DNA from 3 places in the Ruegeria sp. CK3 genome. Region 2 is predicted to be linked to each of the others. Evidence: riboswitches for the same ligand, from Rfam matches in the RefSeq annotation. Region 2 holds a riboswitch; each other region holds the start of a gene.
What was found. A riboswitch is a leader RNA that binds a small molecule or an ion and turns the genes downstream of it on or off. The one in region 2 is predicted to bind cobalamin.
Positions count from the first base shown of each region.

Region 1: linked by a shared signal. The riboswitch ahead of ACR0C3_RS07445 (hypothetical protein) and the one ahead of ACR0C3_RS16145 (DUF1636 family protein) in region 2 are both predicted to bind cobalamin.
Region 3: linked by a shared signal. The riboswitch ahead of ACR0C3_RS11705 (aromatic ring-hydroxylating oxygenase subunit alpha) and the one ahead of ACR0C3_RS16145 (DUF1636 family protein) in region 2 are both predicted to bind cobalamin.

Region 1 covers NZ_JBQFPV010000004.1:315,040-324,577, forward strand. Annotated here, with positions in the region: gene ACR0C3_RS07410 (ribonuclease T2 family protein) at 1-68, shown strand, start outside; gene ACR0C3_RS07415 (hypothetical protein) at 65-553, opposite strand; gene ACR0C3_RS07420 (lactoylglutathione lyase family protein) at 751-1,248, shown strand; gene recR (recombination mediator RecR) at 1,319-1,912, opposite strand; gene ACR0C3_RS07430 (YbaB/EbfC family nucleoid-associated protein) at 1,974-2,318, opposite strand; gene ACR0C3_RS07435 (DNA polymerase III subunit gamma/tau) at 2,551-4,308, opposite strand; gene ACR0C3_RS07440 (phosphatase domain-containing protein) at 4,478-4,981, shown strand; gene ACR0C3_RS07445 (hypothetical protein) at 4,978-5,385, opposite strand; cobalamin riboswitch at 5,473-5,694, opposite strand; gene ACR0C3_RS07450 (alpha/beta hydrolase family protein) at 5,854-6,711, shown strand; gene rsgA (ribosome small subunit-dependent GTPase A) at 6,755-7,783, opposite strand; RNA gene ffs (signal recognition particle sRNA small type) at 7,941-8,039, opposite strand; gene ACR0C3_RS07465 (bifunctional 2',3'-cyclic-nucleotide 2'-phosphodiesterase/3'-nucleotidase) at 8,079-9,538, opposite strand, start outside.
Region 2 covers NZ_JBQFPV010000010.1:61,372-70,909, forward strand. Annotated here, with positions in the region: gene ACR0C3_RS16130 (cobalamin biosynthesis protein CobG) at 1-236, opposite strand, end outside; gene cobN (cobaltochelatase subunit CobN) at 233-3,526, opposite strand; gene cobW (cobalamin biosynthesis protein CobW) at 3,532-4,587, opposite strand; gene ACR0C3_RS16145 (DUF1636 family protein) at 4,584-4,964, opposite strand; cobalamin riboswitch at 5,048-5,251, opposite strand; gene ACR0C3_RS16150 (NAD(P)-dependent oxidoreductase) at 5,278-6,348, shown strand; tRNA gene ACR0C3_RS16155 (tRNA-Cys) at 6,388-6,461, opposite strand; gene ACR0C3_RS16160 (protein-L-isoaspartate O-methyltransferase family protein) at 6,683-7,336, shown strand; gene ACR0C3_RS16165 (TolC family outer membrane protein) at 7,431-8,849, shown strand; gene ACR0C3_RS16170 (hypothetical protein) at 8,921-9,538, shown strand, end outside.
Region 3 covers NZ_JBQFPV010000007.1:140,044-149,581, reverse strand. Annotated here, with positions in the region: gene ACR0C3_RS11725 (AraC family transcriptional regulator) at 1-547, shown strand, start outside; gene rpsD (30S ribosomal protein S4) at 605-1,225, opposite strand; gene ACR0C3_RS11715 (hypothetical protein) at 1,533-2,000, opposite strand; gene ACR0C3_RS11710 (FAD-binding oxidoreductase) at 2,261-3,340, opposite strand; gene ACR0C3_RS11705 (aromatic ring-hydroxylating oxygenase subunit alpha) at 3,346-4,617, opposite strand; cobalamin riboswitch at 4,682-4,885, opposite strand; gene ACR0C3_RS11700 (GNAT family N-acetyltransferase) at 5,004-5,525, opposite strand; gene ACR0C3_RS11695 (type I glutamate--ammonia ligase) at 5,639-6,949, opposite strand; gene ACR0C3_RS11690 (MurR/RpiR family transcriptional regulator) at 6,949-7,827, opposite strand; gene ACR0C3_RS11685 (N-formylglutamate amidohydrolase) at 7,896-8,669, shown strand; gene ACR0C3_RS11680 (cysteine hydrolase family protein) at 8,666-9,307, shown strand; gene ACR0C3_RS11675 (ABC transporter ATP-binding protein) at 9,300-9,538, shown strand, end outside.

The DNA of each region.
Region 1 (9,538 bases), on a different contig from region 2:
TGCCCTGCGGCCGCGATGTCATCCGGGACTGCACGGCCAAAGACGCCCTTTTCGACCCGATTCGTTAAAGCTTTCTGTTCTGACAGTCTCGTGCGTATTCCAGCGCCTTTGCAGTGCCTTTGAGGTCGATGGCCATCACTACTTCGCCCGCCGGGTTGTAAACCGTCATCGTCTTGTTCTGAGCAATCGCGGTGACGAAATTCCGGTCCGTGAAAAAGACGGTCGCGCCGGGGACGTCACGCTCGTTGAAGCCAATGGCGGTGGCGTCATAGCTTTTGCCGTCCAGAGCAAATCGGATCGGATAAGATTTTCCCTGTTCGATATCGCCCCAGGCCTTGTTGTAGACGGCGAAATACCCTCGATTGCCTAGCGCGTCGTAACCGATCCGCACCACCGAGAGGTCCTGATACACCGTCTGGATCAGGCACCCATTGCCCAACGCTGGGTCCATCATGATGTTCCAGCCATCGACAAAGCCCTTGTCGATCAGTTGCTGCGAAAACGCTGCAGTGGCTGTAAAGGCGGCAAGTGCGAGGGCAAAAAGGCGTTTCATAACAGTTCCCAAAATCAAACGGATAAGGTCATAGCCATAGTACACGCCGCGTGCGGCAGGCAAAGGCCATTCTTGACTGATGGCACCACGAAAGAAGACCTATGTGCATGGCTGAACCCGGCTATGCCTCGCTGGGTAGGCGCTTGAAACTCGGCTTTGGAACAATAGTTTTCGTCCCATAAAGCAAGGAGCGAGCCATGCCGCAACATCCAAGAACGTTCTCTCACATCGGATTGTCCGTCCCAAACGTTGACGAGGCTGTAAAGTTCTACTCCGAAGTCCTTGGTCTATACGTGATCATGCCGCCAACGGACGTGGTAGAGGATGATACGGATATTGGTGTCATGTGCACAGATGTGTTTGGTCCGGAATGGAAAAAACTACGAATTGCGCACCTCGCGACTGCTGATCGCATCGGGTTCGAGCTTTTCGAGTTTGACGGGAATTATGTACCGGAAAACAATATCGACTTTCGCCAGAATGGTACGTTCCATTTTTGCGTCCAAGACCCGGATGTCGAAGGCCTGGTAGAAAAAATCGTTGCAGCAGGTGGCAAACAACGTATGCCGATTCGATACTATTATCCCGGAGAGAAACCCTACCGAATGGTCTACGTCGAAGACCCCTTTGGTATTGTCTTCGAGATCTACAGCCATTCCTACGAATTGACTTACTCGTCGGGTGCCTACACCTGACAGACGAGACCGGGCCAGGTGTGCAACCGGAATGGACGAAAGCGTTTCGGTTGCTTACGAAGTGCACTGCTCAGAGCTCTTTTCGTGCCCTCAATGCTGCGGTAATCGTCCCGTCATCCAGATAGTCGAGCTCGCCTCCAATCGGCACGCCTTGCGCTAGTGAGGTCAGGCGGACCTGCCCCTCCAACTGATCAGCGATGTAATGTGCCGTGGTCTGGCCGTCGACGGTGGCGTTCAGGGCCAGAATGATCTCGGTGACGCCTTCGGCCACCACCCGGTCCTTGAGGCGGGGAATGCGCAGCTCATCCGGGCCAACACCATCCAGCGCTGACAGCGTGCCGCCCAACACGTGGTAGCGGCCATTGAACACGCCTGAACGCTCCATCGCCCAGAGGTCGGCGACGTCCTCGACCACGCAAAGCTCTCCGGTCGCGCGGGCCTCATCGTTGCAGATGTCACAGATTTCGGTGGTGCCCACATTGCCGCAATTCAGGCACTCACGGGCGGTGATGGCGACCTGCTGCATCACGTCGGACAGGGGCGTTAGCAGCAGGGAGCGCTTCCGGATCAGGTGCAGCACCGCGCGGCGAGCCGAGCGGGGGCCGAGGCCGGGAAGCTTGGCCATCAGGTCGATCAGATTGTCGATGTCGCTGTTGGAACTCACGGCCTGTCCTGTCTGGCGCCTGAGGGAGCCTCCGGCGAGTGTATTCGCTCAATGATGAAGATCAGAACGGCAGTTTGATGTCTGCGGGCAGGCCCATGCTTTCGGTTAGTTTGGTCATTTCGGCCTGTGAGCGCTCAGCGGCTTTGGTCTGAGCGTCCTTGATCGCCGCAAGGATCAGATCCTCGACTACTTCCTTGTCGTCGCCATTGAAGATCGACGGGTCGATATCCAGGCCCTTCAACTCTCCCTTGGCGGTTGCCGTCGCCTTGACCAGCCCTGCGCCGGATTCACCGACAACCATCAGGTTGTTCAGCTCTTCCTGCATCTCCGTCATCTTGGTCTGAAGATCCTGCGCGGATTTCATCATCTTGGCCATATCGCCCAGGCCGCCTAGTCCTTTGAGCATCTTGCTTCTCCTGTAAGTCCGGTTTGTGCCTAGATACGGGGGTCACCGTGTTGACACAAGAGCAGAGCGCGCTCCCGCCTTTCGTCAAGGTCTTTGGCAAAACCTTTCCTCCCGTTGGACCCGGCAGCGCTCGGGCAAAGCCCGAGCGCTGCCGGGCCCAAGGCCGCTCAGGGTGATCGGCTTTAGCCGATTGCCCGTGGCGGGCGCGGGAGGGTTTTGCTTTTTATAGAGGTCAGTCTTCTTCGAAAGGATCCCATTCATCTTCGACCTCGGGCAGGGCTTCGGTCTCGACTTGGGCGGCGCGTTGTTCCGGTGTTTCGATACGGGTGATTTTGGCCTTGGGGAAACTTGCCAGAACGGCCTGAACCAGCGGATGTGCCGTGGCCTCTTCTTTCAGAGCCAGTTCGGCTTTATCGCGGATTTCGGCGATCGTCGGAGCGTCGCCATCCGATACAATGGACACCGCCCATCTGTTGCCAGTCCAACGTTGCAAGGCCGATCCCAGCCGTGGTGCAAGATCAGTCGGGGCTTGCGCTGAAGGGGTGAACTCGATCCGTCCCGGCTGGTAAGAGACCAGCCGCACGCCGTTTTCGACCTCGACCAGAAGTTTGACGTCTCGGTTGTTCCGGATCAGCTCGACCACATGTTCGAAACTCGGGTATCGCGCCAATGCGGTCTGCGTGTCTTGCGCCAAAGCGGCGACTGGAGCGCCGCCGGACCTGCGTGGCGCAGGGGCGTAGCTTGTAGCGGCGCGGGCTTCAACCGGGGCCGCGCCGTTGCTTTGGATTGGCATCCCGCCGCCTGGGCCGCCGTTGGGGGGCGGAGGCGTATCCTGCAGCCGTTTGATCAACTCTTCCGGGCTGGGTAAGTCGGCCACGTGAGTCAGGCGGATCACAGCCATTTCGGCAGCCATCATGGCGTTGGGGGCGGCTGAAACTTCCTCAAGCGCTTTCAACAGCATCTGCCACATCCGAGTCAGTACCCGCATGGGGAGGGCCTCAGCCATCTGCTGGCCCCGGGCGCGTTCATCCGGGGAAACTGTAGGGTCTTCGGCTGCGTCCGGAGTGATCTTTACAACAGAGACCCAATGAGTGATTTCGGCCAGATCACGCAGCACGGCCAGTGGATCAGCCCCTTCGGCGTATTGGCCACCAAGCTCGGTCAGCGCCCCAGCTGCATCGCCCCGCAGGATCATGTCCATGAGATCCAGAACCCGGCCACGATCCGCCAGGCCCAGCATCGCGCGTACTTGATCTGCCGTCGTCTCTCCGGCCCCGTGTGAGATCGCCTGATCCAGCAATGAGGTCGCGTCGCGAGCAGATCCCTCGGCAGCACGGGTGATCAGCGCCAGCGCATCCTCGGCAATCTCTGCGCTCTCAGCTGAGGCGATCTTGCGCAGCAGGCCGATCATATCCTCGGGCTCGATCCTACGTAGGTCGAAGCGTTGGCAGCGCGACAGAACCGTGACGGGAACCTTGCGAATCTCAGTTGTGGCGAAGATGAACTTCACGTGCGCGGGAGGTTCTTCAAGCGTCTTGAGCAGCGCGTTGAAGGCGCTGGTCGACAGCATGTGGACTTCATCGATGATGTAGATCTTGTAGCGGGCCGAGGCGGCGCGATAGCGAACACTATCGATAATCTCGCGAATATCATTCACGCCGGTGCGGCTGGCGGCGTCCATCTCCATGACGTCGACATGACGACCTTCCATGATGGCGACGCAGTGCTCACATTGGCCGCAAGGCTCGGTCGTGGGCCCGCCAGTTCCATCCGGTCCGATACAGTTCATGCCTTTCGCAATGATCCGTGCGGTCGTGGTTTTACCGGTTCCGCGAATGCCTGTCATGACAAAGGCTTGCGCGATGCGATCCGCCTCGAACGCGTTTTTGAGCGTGCGGACCATCGCATCCTGACCCACCAGATCGGCAAAGGTTTCCGGGCGGTATTTTCGGGCGAGAACCTGATAGGCGGGGCTGTCTGAGTCGGTCATGTCTGCTCTGGCGGATTCGGAACGTCACTGCAGCGTAGAGGCCCGCGCCGCCCGCGTCCACATGAGTTGCAGAACGATTTTGTTTTGGAAACTGGCGCGTCAGGGGTACACTCTGCAGATTGTGAATCAAGCCTAAAGTCAGGATCAACGCTTCCGGGGGGATGCTGTCATGACGAATTTGGTCATTCATGCTTTGCAAGTGGGCGGGGGCACACTTGCCCTAACGTCGATGCCGGGAAAGGGCGGCGACTATGCTGGCGACCTTGAAACGATTGGAGATTGGAGGCCGGGCCTTGTGCTGTCGATGACAACCGAGGCCGAGCTGGTCCAGTTCGGAGCCCGCGATTTTGGCCGCGACGTTCAGGGTCGCGCCAGCCGCTGGGTGCATCTGCCGATTCAGGATTTCGGCGTGCCACCGTCAGAGGTTGATGCGCAATGGCCCGATGTCAGTGCCGCGGCGCGTCAGGCTTTGTCTGGCGGAGGGCGCGTGCTTGTCCATTGTCAGGGCGGATGCGGTCGCTCCGGCATGGTGGTGCTTAGGTTGATGATCGAATGCGGCGAGGCTCCAACCCAAGCACTGGACCGGTTGCGCAAGCTGCGCCCCTGCGCAGTCGAAACCGATGCACAGAAGCACTGGGCCACCTTGCCCGCCCGAGCTTTGGCGGATTCTTAAGCCGACAGTTGCAGTTCCGCCGGGGCCGGTTTGCGTGGCGCAATCACTGATGCCTCGAGCATGGCGCAGGGCAGGGAAGTCATGGCTGCGGCAGGCAGGCTGCTCGTGTCGGTACCGAACATCAAATCGGCATAGAGATCGAGGACCTCACTGTCGGCATCAGGGTCCGCTCCGCAATAGACCCGCACCTGAGACTGGCTGGCCCGAAACCGGGCGTGGCAGCCGTCCGTGCAATGGGTCAGGTCGCTGCTGCCTTCTATTTCGAAATCCGATGTGGTCGCCGGACCGGCTTGGTCCAGCGCGTCAACCATCGAACGCGCCAGCCGTGCAAGTGCAGGGCATGTCTTGCCGGTATGTTGGCAGATGGTTGCTGAGAACCTATGTGTCTTCGTCTTCCAGATCATCCTGCGCCCTCCGCGCGGTGGACAGGGGCTGGGATCAGGTGGGGCAGATAGGGTCTGTCACGGCCTGCCCGGACACCCCGCCCGAGTTTGGGTTATGTTGACGATGGCAGGTCTCCTGACTTGCGGGTCATCGCTTTGCCGACCTTCCCGGCCTTTCGGCCAGTGGCTCTTCGACATCGCTCACCGCTTACAGTTGCGGGGGCAGTCGCGGACTTGGTTCATCCCGAGCGAGCCGGGTAAAACCGCACCGTGTTCCCTTTTCATCCCGACCTCTTGCGAAAGCCGGGAACCATCGCACCATCGCTAGCGTTCAAAACCATTTTGAGTCAAGTTGAACTTTCTGCGCTGCGGAATGCGGATCCGCAAAGTGGACGCGTGGTCAAGCTGGATCGCAGTTGACTTACATGGGCTGTCTGGGGTCAAGTTGCAATATGAACTCATCAGTTCAGTTTTCCACCGAGGATACCCATGTTGGATTCAAACCATACTGTGCTGATCGAAGATGTTCAGATCCCGGTGGGGGATGGCGCCCTGTCCGGGCGAATCTACCGGCCCGTGGCGCAGCCCGAAACCGTAGTGGTGGTCAACAGCGCGACGGGAGTTCCGCGTGACTACTACAAGCATTTCGCACAGTGGTTGGCGTCGGATCGGGATATCGCCTGTCTGATCTATGACTTCCGGGAATTCGGTCATTCGAAATCGGGGCCGCAACGTCGGTCGAAAATCTCAATGGCCGATTGGGCGTTGCAGGACATGCCCGCGGCGCGGGCCGAGATGCGCCGCCGATTCCCGCTGGCGCAGCAGTGGTCGGTTGGTCATTCGCTTGGAGGGATGCTGGGGCCGGTTCAACCGGATATCGACAAGATTGATCGCATGATCTGCGTCTGTTCCGGCCTTGTGAAATTGGGTGATCACCCTTGGCCGTACCGCGCTCTGGCCGGGTTGTTCTGGTATGGGCATGTGCCTCTGGTCGTGCGCGGCCTGGGGTATTTGCCGGGCAAGGCACTTGGGTTTGGATCAGACCTACCGCCTAAGGTCTATTGGCAATGGCGCAAGTGGTGCACCGCACCGCAAAGCTATCTGCCCGAGATGGGAGACACCCTGCCGCAAGCTACATGGAAAGAGGCTAACGTTCCCGTCGACCTGTTTGCCTTCACGGATGATGAGATGGTCCCCGAGGCCGCCGTTTGGCGGTTGGCCGAACTATACGGGCCGAAGGCACGCCGCCACCTTTTGTCGCCAGAAGAATTCGGCGTTCCGGAAATCGGCCATATCGGTGTGTTTGCCCGCCGCAATGCGGCAGTCTGGCCCCGATTGATCGCTTGATGGGGGACGTCGGCGAACCGGCGCCCCTTTTTCAGCCCGTGTTTTAATCGCCGCGCCGCGCGGATTTTCCGTGCATCGCCGACCGGACCATCTTGCCGAAAGCCCTGTCGCGTGCCCGCGCCTCGGCCACGGTCTCAGAGTTGCGCTGATCCTCGCGCCTCAGCTTGCGCCAGCGTTCCAACCGATCTGCATCCAGCGTGCCTTTTTCTATCGCCGCTTGCACTGCGCAACCGGGCTCGGCCTCATGCTGGCAATCCGAGAACCGACAGGTTTGGGCCAGTTCTAGAATGTCCGAGAACACTTCGTCCACCCCGTCCTGCGCATCGAGCAGGCGCAAGGCGCGCATGCCGGGGGTGTCGACGAGCCAACCGCCGTTTTGCATCGGATGCAAGGCGCGAGACGTCGTGGTGTGACGGCCTCGGGCGTCATCCTCGCGGATTGCGGCTGTTGCCAGATCCTGACCGGTCATTCCGTTGGCGAGCGTTGTTTTGCCAACGCCTGATGACCCGACCAAAGCTGCCGTCTGACCTGCCGGACACCATGCCAGAACCTGCTGCAGGTCTAACTTGTCATGCGCGTTGACCGTCAGGACTGTCAAAAACGGTGCCAGCGCTTCGGCCTGCTTGGCGTAGGCTGCTGGGTCCGAGCAGCTATCTGCTTTGGTCAGGACCACGACAGGATAGCAGCCCGCCTGATGCGCCAGTGCCAGATACCGTTCGAGCCGGGACACATTGAAATCCGCATTGCACGAGCTGACGATGAACAGCACGTCAACATTGGCTGCGATCAACTGCGCCTCGGCCCCGGTTCCGGCAGCACGGCGTTGCAACAGGCTGCGCCGGTCAAGCAGATGCTGAACGCGATTCTTGTCATCGGCCAGCACCCAATCTCCGACAGCAAAGTCGCCGGTAGAGTGACCAGGGGCAAACAGAGATGCTTCACCAGCCTCGTTCATCCCGACCAGACGGTCCCGGTGAACGGCGGTGATACGAAAAGGCGTGAGCTGCGCGTGCGCCGTGTGCTGTGCAGCAAAGTGAGAGGACCATCCCAGGTCCGAAAGAGTAAAAGACATTGGTTTGCCTGTGTTCAGATATAGCAATCCCATCTGATGGCAGACGCGCATCCGTTGGTGATGTGTTCAGGCAATCGGAGAGTTGGGTTTAGAACCGATCTGCCCGAAGGGTGTTTACTACAATCACGAAGCCCTCCTGCGGCTGATGGTTTCTATAAAGTGAGAGGTTGGACATCGACCCAAGCGGGGCTCGTTGTGGCTGCTTCCTTCCGGACCTGACCAGGTTGGCGAGGCGCTCGCCCGCGCCAACCTCTCAGGGCCTGATATAGGGAAACGATGTGAAAATGACAACCCGTCACAAAGTCAGTCGTATCCTTTCAAAGCCATCGGTATCCCGCCCTAGCAAGTCAGGGGAGTAAGCGCTGAGCTCAGGCAAATACTTCAACGCTCCGCTGCCGGTTCTGAGGATCGTGTGCGCACGATTCATTGGAGCGAAGGAGAACGGGTAAGGAGCCTGATCCAGAGGGTCTGCGGGCAGGCGATCTGACAGGTAGTCACGCAGTATCTCTTTGATATCCCTGGACGGCAGCGGAATGTTCTCGGCGTGCGCGACGAAAGGGAAATGCCCACCGCCGCTGGCGCGGTAGTTGTTAAGGGCGACGACAAAGCTCTGGTCGTCGCGGATTGTTTGCCCATCAAAGCGCAGGTTGCGGACGCGCCGGGCAGTTGGATCAGTCAGGGTGCCGTTGCTGTCGAACCGCGCCGGGCTGGACAAGTCGATCTGATAGGTCACACCAAACACCACGTCAAAGTTATGCCCCGCCCGGTGGGAATCGGTTAACTCGGTTTGGGTGTTTGGGTGGATCCGATTGAAAACACCCGCCGACATTTCAAGCCAATCCCGCAGTTGCGCGCCAGTGATTTCGACGGCGCGCAATTCGTTGGGAAAAACATGCAGGTCAGCGACGTGTCGCAGGCAAATCTCACCCACAGGCACGTCTGTGTAGTTCCTCGGCCCGGCGCGTCCGCCGAATTTGTAAGGAGACACTGCTGACAGAAGTGGAACTCCAGCGAAGGCGGTGCCGTGCAGGAACGGGCGCAAACCCGCCGCTTGTGCCGCCGCGACCAGGGCCAGCCCTCGATCTGGCGCGCAGAAGCTGAAATAGCTGTGCAGGCTCTGCGTGGTATGGCTGACAGGTTCGGCCATCATCTTGCGCGTGGCCAGATGAGCGGGCTTGAACATCTCGCTCAGGTCCTCGTCTTCGACCTCATCGGCTGTGGCGACCAGGCTGCAGTGGTGATCCGTGATTTGCCAGCGCCCCTCGGGTGCCTTGGTGATGTGCAGGTCTATGACCCCCAGATATGACCCAGCGGACCCGGCCATGACCACAGGTGTGCCGTGGACCAGACCATTTTCGGCATCAACGCCGTCAAGCCCTTGATGGGCTGCGCCCGGCAGTGTGAGATGTGTGTGGCCGGCAACAATCGCGTCAATGCTCGCAATCTTGGCAAGGGGGGCGACGGCGTTCTCAAATCCCGGCTGAGCTGCCGATTGCTCCAACCCCGAATGCGCCAGAGCGACGACCAGATCGCAGTCATGCGCACGCAACGCCTCAGCCGTTCTTCGGACGGCGGTTAGGATATCTTCGGCAATGACCTTGTCTTTCAGATGATGCGCCTCCCACATTGTGGTTTGAGGCGGAAGCACGGAAAGCACGCCGATTCGAACCGGAGTTCCCTGCGCAATGGACCGGGTCAGAACAACACTGCGCAGCCAGGGCTGCTGGTCGTCCACATAGGTCAGGTTGCTGCAAA
Region 2 (9,538 bases):
AATGCCTGGTGTTCACTTTCCTGCACGCCGCGCAACTGCAGGTTCGCACGGTTGGTCAGGTCGATTGTGCCGTTGCCGAATTGCTGGGCCAGTTCACACAAGCCAAGCGCTTGTGGCGCGGTCAGCCGAGCCAGCCGAGGGCGCACGCGCACCACCAGCCCATCCCCAGACATCATCGGTCGGTGGGCGCCGGGGCACCAACCTTGGACGACTGGTTTTGGGGTGGGCGCGCTCATCCCAGCCCCTCCAGATCCGCCCGGATCGAGTTGCGCCGCGTATTCCACAAACCGGCATCCAGCAAGGCGCGGAACCGGTCCTGCATGGCCTGATGGGCCTGCGGATTGGCCTGCTGCAGGAAGGCATCCACATCTTCATCGCCCAGTGTGGCATCGTGGTAGAGGTCGAACAGATGCGGCGCAACGGTGCCCGACAGATGCGCAAACGAGGCCATGTGATCCAACGTCGCCGCGATCTCGGCCGCGCCCCGGAAGCCATGCCGTTGCATCCCGGCGATCCAGTCCGGATTGGCAGCGCGGGCGTGGACGACGCGGCTGATCTCTTCCGGCAAGGTGCGGGCGCGAGGTTTTTCGGGATTGGTATTGTCCAGATGATACAGCTGCGCGGTCCCACCCGTGGCCTTCTTGGCGGCGGCAAAACCGGCCTCGTGCGTGGCGTAGTCATTGGCCAAAAGCAGGTCTGTCTCGGTCAGGTCCTGCAGGTGAACAAAACTGTCGGCATGCGCCACGCGTTGGGTGATGCCCGCCTTGTCCTGAACGATATTCTCACCCTCCAGCGCAAAAGAGCTGGCCTCAAGCCATGCCTCACCCGCCTGTGCGCGCGCCTCGTCGGTGTACACTTCGGACAGTTGGGTCATGTTAACGCCATAGCTTCCGGGAGCGGGGCCGAACACGCGGGCCGACGGTGCCTGACCGGCATAGGGGTTCCAGTCGGTCGCCTCATCCCGCGCGGTCAACGCGCGGATGGCCTGACCGTAAAGCGCCGAGAGGGTTGGGAAGACGTCCCGGAACAGGCCCGACACACGCAGCGTCACGTCCAAGCGCGGGCGGCTGAGATCGGTGATCGGCAGCACCTCGATCCCCGAGACTCGTTCCGAGCCTTTGTCCCAGACCGGTTTCACGCCCAGCAGGTGCAACGCCATGGCGAATTCCTCGCCTGCCGTGCGCATCGTGGCCGAGCCCCACAGGTCTACTATTAGCCCCTTGGGATAGTCGCCTTCTTCCTGAAGGTGACGGCGGACCAGTTCCTTGGCCAGTTTGACGCCTTGGGTGTAGGCCGCCCGCGTGGGAACCGAGCGGGGGTCGGTGGTATATAGGTTCCGCCCGGTCGGCAGAACATCCGAGCGACCGCGATAGGGGGAACCGGACGGCCCGGCCTCGATCCGTTTCCCGGCCAGCGCGTCGATCAGAGCGTTGCGTTCCGCATGGGCCGAAGGCGCGGGGTCGAAAGTACCGGGAACCTCAGGCGCACGGCCATAGATATGCAGCCCGTCGCCGAACTGGCTTTCTTTGATATCGCAGACAAAGCGGTCGATGCGGGTAATCGCCTCGGCGGTGCAGGTGGCCTGATCGAGACCCAGATCGCTTTCCAACCCGATGGCTTGTGCCTCGTCGCGGATATTTTCCTGCAGGCGGTCACGGCGTTTGGGATCAAGCCCGTCTGCGTTCGAGAACTCATCAAGCAGAGACTCCAGACGTACCATACGATCTGGGGTGCCGCTTTCCTTCATAGGGGGCGGGATATGGCCCAGCGTCACGGCCCCGATCCGACGCTTGGCTTGCGCGGCCTCGCCTGGGTCGTTGACGATGAAGGGGTAGATCACTGGCAAGTCGCGGATCAGCGCCTCGGGCCAGCAATTCGCCGACAGAGCAACGGACTTGCCCGGAAGCCATTCCAGAGTGCCATGCGCGCCGATATGGATCAAAGCGTCTGCGCCCAGCCCCTTGCGCAGCCACAGATAGAAGGCGACGTAGCTGTGACGCGGGGTGCGAGACAGGTCGTGATAGTCGTCATTGCGCAGCTCGGGTGTGCCGCGTTCGGGCTGTAGAGCAACGAGCGCGTTGCCTCGGCGCAGGGCGGTGAAGTGGAACGCGCCTTCAGTAAAAACCGGGTCGTCTTCGGGCTTGCCCCAAACGGTTTGGAGATCGGCCCGCAGTTGCTCAGGCAGGTCAGCTAGGGCTGCCTGATAATTTTCCAAAGACCATGAAATGCGCGCGTCCAGCAGGGTTTTCGCAATCGGCTCAGCCGGTGCGGTGCTGTAGCCCTCGGCCTGAAGATCGGCCAGCATCGCCTCGGCCGAGGCCAGCGCGTCGAGGCCCACCGCATGCGCCATTTGCCAGTCCTTGCCGGGATAGGTCGACAGCACCAGCGCGGGCACTTGATCTACCTTGGGCTTGTCATGCAGATTCAACCAGCCGGCGACGCGGTCGATAATCGCTTCGATCCGCTCTTGCTCAGCCCGGTGGGCAAAGCGGGAATATTCCAGATGCGGATCGCGCTTGCCAGGCTCCTTGAACGAGGCAATGCCCGCCGAAATACGCCCGTCCACTTCGGGCAGCACCACATGCATGGCGAGATCGGCGGGGGAGAGGCCGCGTTCCGCCTCGGCCCAAGCCTTGCGGCGGGACGTGGCGAGGGCCATCTGAAATACCGGCACGCCCGCCGCGTCCAAAGGGGATGTACCCGACGAGCCTTTGCCTGAGAAGGAGGTGGCGTTGATGATCGCCGAAGGCTTCAGAGCGACGATGTTGTCACGCAGCCATTCAGCGGCGGCAGGTGCTTTGAGCGAGGGCGCGAATAGGCCCACCGCCTCGAACCCGCGACCCCGTAAGCTGCGGATCACGGCGGCAACAGGGGCGGTATCTGCCGAGGTTAGATAGGCGCGATAGAACGTGACGACGATACGTTTTGCGTCGTCCGAAAAGGCAGTTTCAACCGGAATCACGCCGCGATCAGGACACCACGCGCCAGATTCGGGCAGGGTTTTAGCCCCCATAACCGGGCCGGCGTAAAGCCCCGCCGCCAATGCCATCTGCGCCAAAGCGGCCTGTGCCGCGACTTCACCGCCGGTGTCGCAAAGATGTGCCAGACGGCGCAGGGTCGAGACGGGCAGGGTGGAATATTCATCCAACCGCGTGTCCTCACGCCCGTCGGCAGGAAGGACGGCCAGCGCGATCCCCTTGGCCTGCGCAAGTGACAGAACCTGCTGCAGCCCGTAGGCCCAATAAGGCACACCGCCAATGAGACGGATCAGAATGCCCTTGGCACCCTCCAGCGTCTGTTCCACATAGGTGTCGACGGACAGAGGATGCTTCAACGCCGTCAGGTTCGCCAACCGCATCGTGGGCATACGCCCCTCCGGCCCGCCACCGCGATGCCAGCCCGCCGCGAAAGCGCCAAGGTCGCTGTCCGAGAAGGACAGTACCACCAAATCCGCCGGGCTTTGGCCCAGATCGGTTGGGGTTTCCGTTTCTTCTAACCCGTGGCTTTCGCGGAAGACGACGTGCATGGAGCTTACTCGGCGGCCTCGGTGACACCCGCAAGGATATCGCGGATTTCTGCTTCTTTGATGTCGTCATGCTCGGCGATCACCACCATGCGCGAGCGGCGGTCTTCACCGGGCTCCCACGGGCGGTCGTATTGATGACGCACACGGGCACCAACGGCCTGCACCAGCAGGCGCATCGGTTTGCCTTGAACGGCGGCATAGCCTTTGACGCGCAGGATGTTCAGCTCATTGGCCAGACGTTCGATCTTGGCGACCAGATCGGCAGGATCGGACTGTTCCGGCAGATCAACGATGATGCTTTCGAAATCGTCATGCTCGTGATCGTGGTGACCGTCGTGATGCGATGGACGAGCGTCCATGTCATCCTCGGCTGCAGCCTCAAGACCCAGAACGACGCGGACATCCACAGCACCTTCGGCAACCTCAACCACGGGCAGCGGACGAGGGGCCTCGGCGGCGATGATCTCCTTCGCTTTGGCCACGCCTTCGGGACCGGCCAGATCGGGCTTGGTCAGCAGGATGATGTCGGCGCAGGAGATCTGATCCTCGAACACCTCGGATAGGGGCGTTTCATGGTCGATCGAATCGTCGGCCAGGCGCTGAGCGTCCACCGCTTCGACATTCGGCGCAAAGCGACCAGCGGCGACGGCCTCGGCATCGGCCAGCGCGATCACGCCATCAACGGTGATTTTCGATCGGATATCGGGCCAGTCGAACGCCTTCAGCAGTGGCTTGGGCAGGGCGAGGCCGGAGGTTTCGATCAGGATGTGATCGGGACGCGGCTCCAGCGCCATCAGAGCTTCGATGGTTGGGATGAAGTCATCGGCCACGGTGCAGCAGATGCAGCCATTCGCCAGCTCCATGATGTTCTCCGCTGGGCAATCCGGGATGGCGCAGGACTTCAGAATATCGCCGTCGACGCCAACATCGCCGAACTCATTGACCACCACCGCCAGACGCTTGCCCTGCGGGTTCTGCATCAGGTGCTTCACCAGAGTCGTTTTGCCCGAGCCCAAGAAGCCAGTGATCACGGTGACGGGGAGTTTTTCCAAGTTGCTCATTTCAGGGCTCCAATCGGGGGAATGCGGGCTGCGCAGTTTTTGCGGAAATGTTCGGGGCGTTCGCGCCATTTGACCAAGCCGTCCTCGGTCGCGAGGTACTTGGTAGCGCCGTCAACGATCACGTCGACATGGTCTGTTTCGTTCAGATGTTCATAAACGAAGGTCCAGCGATCCGGGCCGCCGCGCAGCACGATGGAACAGCCCTCGTTGCAGTTCGACAAGCATTCCACGGCTTTCAGGATAATCCCTTCCGGCAGGTCCGCCTGTTCAAGCGCCTTATGCAACAGGGTGCCGGGGCGTTTCGCATCGTCTTCAACGGGCAGCCCGCGACGACAGGTGGTGCAAACCAGCAATTCGACCGGAGCGGTCTCGGTCATGTCTCTCATCCCCCCAAATCCTCATCGTGGGGGACGGGGTTTCATGCGGGTCCCTTGACCCGACACCGGAACACCCCGTCCGGTTTCATCTTCGGGCGTTGGCAGGTCTCCCGGCTTGCGGATGTCAGAGTTGTCCTCTGTCGGATGTCCCACCTTCCCGGCTTTGCGCCAGTGGCTTGGGCACCCTCTCCGGTCACGGTCGCGGGGGCGGCTGCGTTTGGCGGAAAACCCGTTGACGCATTCCCTTTTCATCTGTTCTCACAGACACCAACATGAGGCTCATGCGGCACGCACCTGCAGCTTGTCAAGCGCGATGGAGCTCAGACTGCTGCGGCACGTTGAAAAGCGACCTGCCAGCGTCGCTAGGCGGCATGAACAGGACGCCGATGCATGGTCGCATGGCCTCAAATCGCAAACGGAGGCGAAATCCATGAAAGTAGGTTTTATCGGGCTTGGGAATGTGGGCGGCAAGCTGTCGGGGTCATTGCTGCGCAATGGAATCGATCTGACAGTTCATGACCTGAGTTCCGATCTGGTCGAGGCCTTTGTCGCGCAGGGGGCCAAAGCGGCTGAAAGCCCGGCCCAGATGATGCGCGATTGCGATGCCGTGATCACCTGCCTGCCGTCGCCTGCGGCCTCGGACGCGGTGATGCAGGAGATGTTGCCAGAGGTTGGTCCCGGAAAGATCTGGATGGAGATGTCCACCACTGACGAGGCCGAGGTCAAGCGGTTGGGTGCATTGGTTCTGGAGCGCGGAGGGGCCGCCGTCGATTGCCCTGTCTCGGGTGGCTGTCACCGCGCGGCGACGGGCAATATCTCGATCTTCGCTGGCTGCGATCGCGACACGTTCGAGCGCATTCTGCCCTTCCTGACCACCATGGGTCGGCGTGTTCTGCACACCGGAGAGCTCGGCTCGGCCTCGGTTCTGAAGGTACTGACCAACTATCTGGCCACGGCCAACCTAATCACCTGTGCTGAAGCGTTGGTCACCGCCAAGGCTGCCGGGATGGATTTGAACACCACCTATGAGGCCATCAAGATTTCGTCAGGGACATCGTTCGTGCACGAAACCGAAAGCCAGGTGATCTTGAACGGTTCGCGCGATATTTCGTTTACGATGGACTTGGTGAAAAAGGATATCGGCCTGTTTCAGGACGTCGCCGACCGCGCCGGTGTTCCTTTGGAAATCAATCCGGTGATGATCAAGATCTTTGAGGATGGCATCGCCCGGTTTGGCGAGCGTGAGCTGTCGCCAAACATCATCAAACGCCTTGAAGAAGCCACCGGCTTGGACATTCGCGCACCGGGTTTTCCTACGGAAATGCAGGACGATGAGCCGGAAGAACCAGGGTACGAAGTCGTGCCTCAGGGGCGTTCCTCCTGAAAACTGATTTCTGTAGACTATATTTAGAGGAGTGGGATGTGGAGGCGAGTACCGGAATCGAACCGGTGTACACGGATTTGCAATCCGCTGCGTCACCACTCCGCCAACTCGCCTTTTCAAGCAAAATCAAATACTTGCCGTGGTGTGGTGGGCCTTTTAGCAGCTTTCATCGGGGGCGTCCAGAGGATTGCCGTCGATTTTGGGCCGCAAATCAATATTTGTGGGCGGCCAGTCTAAACGGATCGTGAACCAGGCTTGCGGCATCTGGGCCGTTGTCGAGTCAGGTCGAGTATGGCACAAGCCAATTACCCAAGGGATTGAAAAGAGAGATCAGATGTCAGATTTCGCAGCCCGGCGCCGCACCATGGTTGATACGCAGGTAAGACCCTCGGATGTGACCAAGTTTCCAATCATCGACGCGATGCTGTCCGTTCCGCGTGAAAGCTTTGTGCCAACGGCGCAGCGCGAAGCGGCCTATGTCGAAGAGCTGATAGATTTGGGTAACAACCGCTGTATTCTTGAGCCGCGCACTCTGGCTAAGATGTTGGATGCGCTGAATATCTCGAATGACGAAATGGTTCTCGATATCGCACCGGCCTATGGTTATTCAACCGCAGTCGCCGCGCGGATGGCACAGTTGGTGGTTGGTGTCGAATCTGACGAACATCTTGCCTCTGAGGCGCAAAGCGTGCTGACCGAAGAAAACGTCGACAATGCCGTCATTCATGTCGGACCTCTGGAAGAGGGCGCGGCCGAGCATGGCCCTTATGACGTGATTATGATACAAGGTGGTGTCGAACATGTGCCCGACGCGGTGTTGGACCAATTGAAGGATCAGGGCCGGATCGCCTGTCTGTTTGTGGATGGGCAACTGGGTACGGTTCGCATCGGTCGCAAGGCCGGTGGTGTGGTCAGTTGGCGGGATGCCTTCAACGCCAGTGCGCTGGTTTTGGACGGTTTTTCCCAAGAGTGTGCATTTTCGCTATAGTCCGCTGACTGTTGTTTCCACCACCTTGATTAGTTGAACATAAAGACGCAAACTGCCGGAGAGGCAGCGTAATTTCGATTTGAGAGGATTTGGTATGCGTGGAAAGACAGCGGGAAAGCTGGTCAAAGCGCTTGCAGTGACTGCGGCCATTGCCCTGAGTACTGTTCCCGGAAGGGCCGTCTGGGCTGACAATCTGACAGATGCGTTCATCGGAGCGTATAACACCAGCGGTCTGCTGGAACAGAACCGAGCCCTGTTGCGGGCCGCGGATGAAGACGTGGCAATTGCGCTTTCCGCGCTGCGCCCGATCATCAACTGGACGGTTCAGGTCAGCCAGGATTACACGAGAACAAGAACTGACTCCGTCAGAACAAGCACCGACCCGTCGCGATTCTTCTCGGGCTTGACGCTCAGCCAGCTGTTGTATGATGGCGGGGCGTCGGTGCTGGGCAAGCAGTCCGCACAGGAAACGGTTCTGTCGACGCGCCAGTCGCTGATTGATATCGAACAGCAAGTTCTTTTCCGGGCCGCAACCGCGTATCTGAGCGTCCTGCTGCAAGAGGAAACGGTTCAGATTCGGCAAAACAACGTCGATCTGTCGAGCGAGGAACTTCGGGCCTCGAACGACCGCTTCGAAGTGGGTGAAGTCACGCGTACCGACGTGGCCCTTTCTGAGGCGCAGCTGGCCAGTTCGCGCGCGGATCTTGCGGATGCCAGAGGGGATCTCAGCACTGCTCAGGCCGAGTATGTTAATGCGGTCGGCAAGTTGCCGGGGCGTACGGCTGGGCAGCCGGGGCTTCCGAATCTCCCACGCTCGCAATCCGAGGCAATCAGCCTCGCGCAGCGCAATCACCCGGCGATTCTATCGGCTCAGCACCAGGTGCGGGCGCTGGATTTGATCGTCCAGCAGCAACGCGCCAACCTTGGGCCAAATGTCAGCCTGAACGCGGATGCGGGTGTGACGCAGCGATATGACAATGATGACTACATCAACGACGCCACGGTTTCGCTGAACTTCAACCAGCCGATCTATGCAGGCGGTCGTCTTGCGGCCAACGTACGTCGCGCTATGGCAACCCGGGATTCTTCGCGGGCCAATCTGCTGAACGTGCAGAAGAACATCACTCAGGGCGTGACAGACGCCTTTGTCCGGTTCCAAACGGCAACGGCCAGCCTGACGGCCTCGACCGAGCGGGTCCGGGCCTCGCAAGTGGCGTTCGACGGGATTCGCGAAGAAGCAACGCTGGGCGCGCGAACCACGCTGGACGTGCTGACCGCTCAGCAGGATCTTCTGGACGCGCAATTGGCCGAGGTCGCCTCGCGCACCGAACGGTCCTTGGCCGCATACCAGCTGTTGCAGGCGCAAGGTCTTCTGACGGCTGAACGTCTGGGGCTTGCGGTGCAGATCTATGACCCCACGCTATACTACAATCTGGTCAAAAAGGCTCCGGCGCAGGTCAGCAAGCAAAGCAAGGATCTGGATCGCGTTCTCAAAGCGTTGCGGCGGGACTGATCTATACTACTGGTTGTGACACCCGACGTGTTTGGCTACACTTGGTTTCAAGAATAGAGCGGTAGAGAACAATGTCGGATAGCGTCATGACCTCAGGTATCGAGGATGTACTGTCGTCGGTAAAACGACTGGTGAGCGAAGACGGTCGCAAAGTGTCGGATGCCGATACTGCGACCGCTCCACGCAAACCGGGCCGATTGGTCTTGACGGACGCGCTGCGCGTTGGTGACGCGCCAAAATCCGACCCCCTGAAACTAGATCCCAAATACAGTCCCGAGGATTCGGCAAAGCCGATGCTCCTGCGGGCTTGTGATATTGTTCAGCCGGGCGAAGCAGCCAATCACGATGGTGCTGAGGAGGTCGGCGACGAGACCACGTCGGAAAACCTATCTGGCAGCCTGAGTGCCAAGATTGAAGCCCTTGAGGCCGCCATCGCGCGAACCGAGGACCAATGGGAGCCGGACGGAGACAGCGACGACGCGTATTCCGGCACGCCCTCGAAGGCGCTTCACTGGATACCTGCGCCCACCTTTGAAGAAGAGGACGCCGAGGATGTGGATGCGCCCTCAGGCGAGGCGGATGCCGCGACAGAAGAACCGGCGACATTCGTTCGGCACGGGGATACTCCTAAAGCAGACCCAGTTGAAGACGACGCGATTGAGAAAGCGATCGAGGACGAGATCGGGTTG
Region 3 (9,538 bases), on a different contig from region 2:
CTCCGTCGGCTCAGAACCTGCTGAAATTGAAACAGTCCAAAGCCTTGCTGCATCAAAAGCCTCGCCCGATCTGATCGACGCTATGGCCCGCCTGTTTCACGCCAGTCAAAACCCTACGGATGCAAAAATTCTCGCACCGATGATAAGCCGTGAAATCCACTACCGACTCCTGCAAGCAGATCACGGTGGCATGCTGCGGCAAATGCTGTGGCGCGACAGTGCCGCCAGCCGCATCGCGCGCGCAATAGACATCATCCGCGCGGATTTTCGAACAACCCTGCCCGTCTGCGATCTGGCACAAAGCGCTGGCATGAGTGTTTCTGCCTTTCACGCCCATTTTAAGGCGGTGACAGCCACCTCACCACTACAGTACCAAAAAGACCTCAGGCTGCTGGAAGCCCGCAGGCTATTGTCGCACGGTTCGCTCAGTGTGTCGCAAGCAGCTTTTGAGGTTGGCTATGAAAGCCCGACCCAGTTTAGTCGGGAATACTCGCGCAAATTCGGAGTGCCACCTCGTCAGGACATCGGGTCAGAATGCATAGCTTAGAAACTAAAAAGGCCGCGCTGAAAGCGCGGCCTTTGTAATTTCGGGTGCTCGCGAAGATTAGTTCTTCGCGTAGAATTCGACAACCAGGTTCGGTTCCATCATGACCGGGTAAGGCACATCGCTCAGGCCCGGTGCGCGTACGAAGGTCGCGGTCATTTTGGAGTGGTCGGCGTCAATGTAGTCAGGAACATCACGCTCGGCCAGAGCAACAGCTTCCAGAACAACGGCCAGTTGCTTGGACTTGTCACGCACTTCGATCACGTCGCCTTCTTTGACACGGTAGGACGGGATGTTGACCCGCTTGCCGTTCACTTTGACGTGGCCGTGGTTCACGAACTGACGTGCAGCAAAAACGGTCGGTACGAACTTGGCGCGGTAGACAACGGCGTCCAGACGGCGCTCCAGCAGACCGATCAGGTTTTCACCGGTGTCGCCTTTTACACGCTCAGCTTCGGCGTAGATGCGTCGGAACTGCTTCTCGGTCAGGTCGCCATAGTAGCCTTTCAGCTTCTGCTTGGCGCGCAGCTGCAGACCGAAGTCCGACAGTTTGCCCTTGCGGCGCTGGCCGTGCTGGCCGGGGCCATATTCACGACGGTTGACCGGGGATTTCGGACGACCCCAGATGTTTTCACCCATCCGGCGGTCGATTTTGTACTTGGCAGACGTGCGTTTGGTCACGGCTGATCTCCTTTAAAGTGGCATTTCGGCTTGATCCGAAAACCGGTTCCTACTTTGCGGGCCGAAATAGCGTCTCCGCTCGGACCGGGCAGTTCCAGTTCAGACCAGGCGTGGTGCCGGGTTATAAAGGGCGTTGTCCTCTTGAGGTTTCCCCCATGACAGGCATCCCCTTGCGGGGGCCACCAACACCAATGAAGCCGCGCTTATATCCGCAGAACTGTCAGAGTCAACACGTCCCAACTGCCCTGCTCAAATTTCTTGGAGGGTTTTTAGGCCAACGGGTTCGACGCCAGCTAGGTAACCAAACCTATGAAAAGAAACCCGGCGCGGATTTTCCCGGAAAGGCCACCACCTTTGCGGTCGGCTGCGGTACGCTCTGCAGGTCGGCACCGGCATGCGTTACTTCGCTGATCCAGAAATCCTGATCCCGAGGCGGACAGCCAGTGTTGAACACCAGCGTCGGCCATTGTTCGTCATCGGTGATAACCAAGTCTGCCGAAAAGCGTTGCGCCCCATTGGTCAATGTGACCGTACCGCAATACTCTCCCGAGACCTCTTGCGGGGCCAAGAACGCGTCGCGGGTGCGCACAGCAGTCGCACCCATATGTCCCAGTTGTTCAAGATTTTGCTCTGCCACTTCGCCCAACACCAGAGCCTGACCTCGCCAGGACCAAGCGGACCCGACCGCCAAAAAGGCCAAAGGCGCCGCCTCAAGCCCGTCAAGCTCGGTTTGATTCCATGAAATGGCTACACGACCGTTATATCCGGCTCTCATATACCTGCTCGCACTTATCAACACCCCACCCAGTACTCAATCCGCTTTATCAGGGGAGATTCCGGCGGAAAAGAGACAGAATTTGAGCAATCACGTGAATGTTGCCGAATAGAATCAACTATCCGTGAGCAAACCTGTGCCACCCAAACTTTCCGAAGCGCGTATAGAGGCGGCAAGTATCTGAGATCAATACTAATATTTTAAAATTGGAACCGCAGGTGGCCGTAGCCGCCCCGCAGTTTCAGCCTGAGACTTCCCGTTTACACCTCAACTTCGACCTTGCCGATCGGGTTTGAACAGCACGCCAGAATGTAGCCTGCCGCTATGTCATCCTCGGAGATACCGCCGTTGTGGACCATGTGAACCTCACCCGAGGACTTTTTGACCTTGCAGGTGCCGCAAACGCCAAACGTACAGCCTGAGGCAATGTTCAACCCGACCGCGCGTGCAGCGGCCAGAACCGTATCCGTCTCGGCAACTTTGGCGGTGACACACGAGGTCGCAAACACGATTTCAGCGGCGCTGTCATCGTCGGGTATGACATCATCCAGATCAGGCTGATCTGCTTCGGTCTCAACCGGGGCTCCAAAGCTTTCCTGATGATAGTTCTCCATGTCAAAGCCCAGACCCGACAGAGCGTCCCGGACTGCTTGCATGAACGGCTCAGGACCGCAGCAATAGACCTCACGGTCCAGATAGTCTGGGGCCATCAGGCCCAGCATCAGCTGGTTGAACTGACCCTGGTAGCCGGTCCAGGGGCTGTAGCGATCCGCTTCCTCTACAACGAACTTCAGATCCAGACCCGGCGTCCGGCTTGCCATCTGTTCCAACCGTTGGCGGAAGATGATCTCGGACGGACGTTTGGCGCAGTTTATAAAGACGACATCCAGATCGCGACCTTCGTCCCACATGCAGGTCGTCATCGACATCATCGGAGTGACGCCCGACCCCGCCGAGATGAACAGATACTTGGGCGCTGTGCTTTCAGCATTGGTGAACAGACCGGCTGGGCCAATCGCCCGCATCCGCATACCCGGCTGCAGATTGTCCAGCATCCAGCGCGTGCCGATGCTGTCCGGTTGCGCCTTGGCCGTGATCGTAATGGACCGTGGACGCGATGGGGATGACGAGATCGTATAGGTCCGATGCACAACGCCTCTCGGCTGCCCCGGCGCCGGGATCTCGAGCGTCAGGAATTGACCGGGATGGTAGGCAAACAAGGCCCCGGAAGGAGCGCGGAAAGTAAAGCTGGCAGTGTTTGGCGTCTCGGGCACGACCGAGACGCATTCCAGCGTCTCACTATCTTGCCAGATCGAGGCAACAGCGTTCAGATCTTTCATCTCCGTCACTCCGCCGCCATCGTGTCAGGTGCAAGGTGGCGCGCCAGGGCACTGCAATACCAATCGGTGAATTGCAGAACACCGGATTCCTGGATCCCCGAATACGGTCCCGGCACATAGGCGGGGCTGTTGATGCCCATCTGGTTGTCTTCCACCACGCGGCGATCTTCGTCATTGGTGGCCATCCAGACCTCGGTCAGGCGCTTGACATCATAGTCGACCCCTTCGACCGCATCCTTGTTGACCAGCCACTTCGTGGTGACTTCGGTCTCGGTCGGGCTGACCGGCGTGATCCGGAAAACAATCGAATGATCGGCCAGGAAGTGGTTCCACGTGCTGGGATAGTGGAACTTCAGCAACGTCCCCGCATCCGCAAAGGGCGAACGGCCAAGAAAGCGACGCACCGCGGATTTACCGTCCAGAGTGTAGCTTTCCGCCCCTTCCTTCAGCGGCATGCGCGCCAGGCGGTATTGCCCGTCATCATGCAGATAGAACTGCGACGGCATTCCCGCAGCCTCGCAACGGTCGAAGTGAGTTTGCATGAAGGCCGGGGTTTCACCCCCTTCGATACCGGTTACCGAGGGATCATCAGGGAAGGTCCGGCACAGCGAAGGGTGATTGCCACCGCAGTGATAGCACTCACGGTTGTTTTCCCAAACCAACTTCCAGTTACCCTTTTCGATGATCGTGCTTTCAAAGGCGACCTTGGCGTTGCTTAGATCATGCGGCTCCAGATAGGGCCGTGCTCTATTGGCGAAAGTGTCGAAATCGGGCGCTTCATCCGCAAGACAGATATAGACCAGCCCGGCCAGTTCACGGCAGTGAACGGTTTTCAGCCCGTGTTGTTTGGGGTCGAAATCAGGCCCCATATCACGCGCCCACAGCAATGAGCCGTCAAGCTCATAGGTCCACTGGTGATAGGGGCAGACCAGTTTGGGCGAGTTCCCCTTGGCCGCTTTGCAGATGATTGACCCGCGATGGCGGCAGGTATTGTGGAAGGCCCGGATCTGGTTGTCCGCGCCGCGCACAATGATCACGCGGTATGCGCCTACAGTGTAGGTCACATAGTCGCCTGTTTTCACCAGTTCACATGCCGGAATGGCAAATAGCCAGTTGCGGTAGTGGATGGCCTCAAGATCCGCCTGAAAGACATCTGGATCGGTATAGAACGCCTGCTCAAGGGCATAGGCCGGGTTTCGACGCGCCAACAGGCTTTGAACGTTGCTCACTTCTGGCTCTCCTGCCGCGCCCTGCGGCTCAGCTTGGGCAGATGACATAAGAGGCCAGTCCGGAGCCGTGCGAGGATCACGTCCGAAACTTGTGCCCCCACCGCCACCCGCAGTTTGACATATATGCAAGGCTGGTTTCCGGACTTGAAAGGGGCTTACGCCCGGTTTCGACACCTTCCCGGGATCCTCCTCCCAGTGGTCACCTGTCGAACCTGACCTTTCTTACCGTTGCGGGGGCAGCGCCGGAATTGCACCGGCTTCCCAATTCTCTGCCGCCTGAGAATCAGACAGCAGCACCTCACATGCGCAACCTACTCGGGGAAGGATTCGCGGCTGAAAGCCTTGCGACATTTCCAGAAACAAAACAGACATGGCCAGCAAAAATGGAGACCTGAAACAGGGCTGCGGTTTGAGGCAAGAACAAAAAACTAAATTCACTCGTGTTGTGATGTGTCCCAGAGATGCGCGTGCATGAAGGGCGCAATCGCAAGTGTTTTTCCCCCCAGTTTTTCAACCGATCCTGCAGTGAGCTCAAGCGTCATCCATGCCTCGGGGATCGTCAGAAGGTCAGGATATGGTATCTCTTTGTCAGTCGGGACAAACCCGAACAAGGGGTAGAAAGTCGGCACGCCCAACACGAAGACAGCGTCTGTTCCAATGGACCTCAAGTGCATGATGCCGGTCTCCATCATCTCTCTGCCAACTCCTAGGCCTTGATACTCGGGGGAGACACCGCAGGGCGCAAGAAGATAGCATTTAACGTCCGGGTGACCCTGGAAGACAAACGGGGTGAACATGACATTGCCCGCGATCTGCCCCTTGCGCCTTACGCTGATTGAAATCGTTTCCGGATGCTCAAGGAGATCTTCGGCGAGTTGAGCGATTTCTTCACCTTCCGCTTCGCCAAAAGCCAGCCTATGCACATTCAAGATAGCATCGGTTTCTGAACGGCTCATGATCCATCCCTATCCTTAGCTAAACAGCTTGCACGCGTCATACGGCGCGAGATTACCCAAACGACGCCCCAGAGGTCGCATTGGGCAAGCTTCGGCAAGACGAACCGCTCAGGTCAATATGTTTCTTCGTACAATCGGCAGCGTGCGTCTGTGTCCAGATGTTCGGTTGTCGCGATCTCGGATTGCTTGTGAGCTTGGTACACCTCGGCAAAGCCTGCGGGGAACCAGCCGGTCACAACCGGGTTGGAAACGAACCGGTCGAGCGCAACTTCCAAAGTCTGAGGCAAGCGCACCAGCCCCCTTTGGTTCAGTTCTGCGACGTCCAACAGCGAAAGATCCTCTTCGGTTGGAACGGGCGCGGGTAGCCCCTCTTCGATCCCCTGCGTCCCGGCCATGACAACCGCCGCAAGCGCCAGATGAGGCGAAGCTGCAGCATCCGCCGCACGGTATTCGATGTTGAACTGCCCGGCGATCGAGGCTGGGTCTTTTGCGGTCACCGGGCAAATCCGAAAGGAAGCCTCGCGGTCGCGAAAACCCAGATTGTTGAAAGCCGCAGACCATCGATGCGGTGTCAGGCGTTCATACGAGATCACCGAAGGCGCTGTCAGAGCCAGGATCGCATCCAGATATTTCAACACTCCGGCGGCGAAGGCACTTGTCAGGTCCGACATGCCGCAGGGCCCGTCATCGGCGTAGGTCAGCGGCGCGCCATGATCATCCACAAAGCTCATATGGATATGGACCCCATTCCCAACGCTCGCGACATCTCGAATAGGGGTATAGGTAGCCCGCTCGCCATAGGCCTGCGCAGTCGCATACGTCAGTTCGCGCACCATTATGGCTGCGTCCGCTGCGCGAACACCCAGCTCGGGGCCGATGACGACCTCATATTGGTTTGGCCCATATTCCTTCATGATCGAATCCGGCTTCAGACCGACCTGAGAAATCGCGTTGATCAAGGTCTCGCACAGATCACGCTGCAGGCCAAAACCCCGATGGCCATAGGCTTCGTTGGCCTGAGTTGGCGGATCTTTCAGCTGGAACTCATGCTCGAACGCAGCCAGCAAATTTGCTCCTGAGACCTTGTGCAGCCGCTCCAGCGCCGCCCTCAACAAACTGCGCGTGCAGAAGTCCCAAGGGTCTCCGTCCAGAGTGACGATATCGCCCATAAGAAAGTGCAGGCCGGAGTCTTCGCCGAACTCGACCTTTGCCTCGGCCGTGGCGTCCGGGATCAGAAGAAGATCGCCCAGCGCGCCAAAAGGGCTTTCGGCAATTCCGTCAAAGCAGTTGATCTGGACATTCGTAGGTGTCCACCCGACGCCGCGCTGCAACCGCTTGTTCAGTTGATCCGTCGGAAACGCCTTGCCCCGCAATTTACCGGCAAGGTCAGAGGTGGCGACGAACATCAGGGGGGTTTTGGGCATCATGGGTTGGGGTCCTGGTTGTGGGATCGCATGGCATCCCAGGCTTCGATGCGGGACTTCGTCTGGTCCCAGTTGTCTTCGGCAATACGCGTCACCAGCGCCTCTGTGACGGCAAGGGCCGCTGTGTACGTATCCCAGAGCGTGCCGCTTTCGATCGGAACTGGCAAGATTTCTGCCGCATGGCGGGATATGGGAGACAACCATTTGTCTGTCATGAGAACAACGCGAACCCCTCGATCCTGCGCGGCAGTAGCGGCCAATCGCGCCAGCGCAGGTTGGTAGCGGCGAAAATCGACCAGAAACAGGATATCCGCAGGCTTCATCCGCAGCAGGTATTCCGGCCAGACCTCGTTGTTGGCCGGAAGATGATACACGCCGCTGCGGGTTTGGCGCAGGTGAAAGGACAAATGTTGCGCGATGGTATCACTGATCCGACCGCCCAAAATATAGACATCGCTTTTTGGCTGGCTCAGTACCGAGCATATGCGCTGAAACTGCGCCTCGGTGATACCTTCTGCCGACAGCGCCATCTGGGACGAGGCGCGCGCGATGAAATCACGTAAGAACCCTCCATCAACACTGCGCCCCTCGCCGTGCAGATCAGTGGGTGAACGTTGGCCTTCTTTCAACTCGGACAACAAGGCGCGCTGGAATTCCTGATAGCCCCCCAGTCCGATCTTGGTGACAAACCGAGAGATCGACGGGGCTGAGACCTCGGCGCGCCGTGCGAGTTCCTGAATCGTGACCAGACCCGCATAGGGGTAGTCGCTGAGCAAGGCAGCGGCCAGCTTGCGCTCGCTCGCGGTCATGTTTTCGGCCTTCGCTTCAATCCTCTGCCTAACAAGCAAGCGGCACCTCCTGATCTGAATGGATCGCATGGAATAAAAATTTCAGTCAATCCATTTTTTATTGACTCTGAAAAAACTTGTTCTCTAACTTGGGCCACATGAACACATCAGCCGCGACCCAAGAACTGCTGGTCGCCGGGGATCCCGCCCCGGTGGAATGGGTGAATCGTGACAGTGATGCAAAGATCGCGCTGCTCTGCGAACACGCCGGGCGCGCGATCCCGCAAAAGCTGGGCGATCTGGGTGTCTCGGAAGAGGTGCAGGCCAGCCATCGCGGTTGGGACATTGGGGCCGAGGCCGTGGCTCGACAATTGGCTGACCGGCTACGGGCCCCTTTGATCTTGCAGCGCTATTCCCGGCTTGTGATTGATTGCAACCGCCCAATCGAAGCCCCGGATTCAATTCCGCCAAACAGCTTTGGAGAGCAGATCCCAGCCAATCTGAACTTGACCGCTGCGGATCGCACAGCGCGTCAGCGCGAGATCATGGCCCCACTGAACGGTGCCATTGAATATATGCTGGACCGTGCGCCGCGCGTGCTTGCGGTGTCGATCCACTCCTTCGCTGCACAGATCGATGGTGAGGCGCGACCTTGGCACGCTGGATTTCTGACGCGTGTTGACCCGGCCACGGGAAAAGCCGCCATCGACCACATCTCGGCCATTCGTCCCGATCTGCACATGGCGTTGAACCAGCCCTATCAGATCGACAGTGAAAGCGACTGGTTCATACCGCGTTTCGCGGAACCGCGCGGACTGGCGCATTCGCTGGTCGAGATCCGCAATGACCTGATCCGCGATACAAAAGGCGTCGAGGATTGGGCGCAGCTTCTCGCCGAGGCCTTTACCCGGATATTGGAGACCAAGACGTGAATTTGACCCGCAATGTTCCCCTTGTCCCATCGCAATCCGCGCTGTTGTTCATTGATGTGCAGAACTATTCGGCACACCGGGAAGGAGCCGAATTCAAGGACATGCCTGAAGCCGAATTCAATGAGAAGTATGGCTGGTATTTCGATCAACTGTACACCCGCGTGATCCCGAACATGCAGGCCATACAAGCCGCCTGTCGCAGCGCCGGCGTCGAAGTCATGTATACCAATATCGAAAGCCTGACACTCGACGGGCGTGACCGGTCGCTGGATTATAAGATCACGGGTTTTCATGTTCCCAAGGGCAGCTGGGATGGAAAGGTCATTGACCAGATCGCACCCCAAGGGGATGAGATCGTGCTGCCAAAGACGTCCTCTTCGGTGTTTGTGTCCACGCATGTTGACTACATCCTGCGCAACCTTGGCGTTCGTCAGGTCGTTTTGTCTGGTCTTTTGACGGATCAATGCGTCGAAAGCGCCATCCGCGATGCATGTGATCTGGGCTACCTTGTTACTCAGGTCGAAGATGCCTGCCTGACCCATACGCAGGATCGGCACGACAATTCTCTGCGCGCGATCAAAGGCTATTGCCGACAGGTCACCACAAAAGAACTGGTCGAGGAATTGGCCGGTGCTTGATCTGAAGTGCATCACCAAGACCTTTGGCGGGGTCCACGCCGTTGAGGATGTGACCATGTCCGTCGCACCGGGCGAGGTGCGCGGCCTGATCGGTCCCAATGGCGCCGGCAAGACGACGCTGGTCAATCTGATCTCTGGCCTGCTGACCCACTCGGCGGGCAGCTTGTCGCTGGATGGCGAGCCGCTGGACAACTTGCGCGCCCACGAACGCGCGGCTCGCGGTGTGGCGCG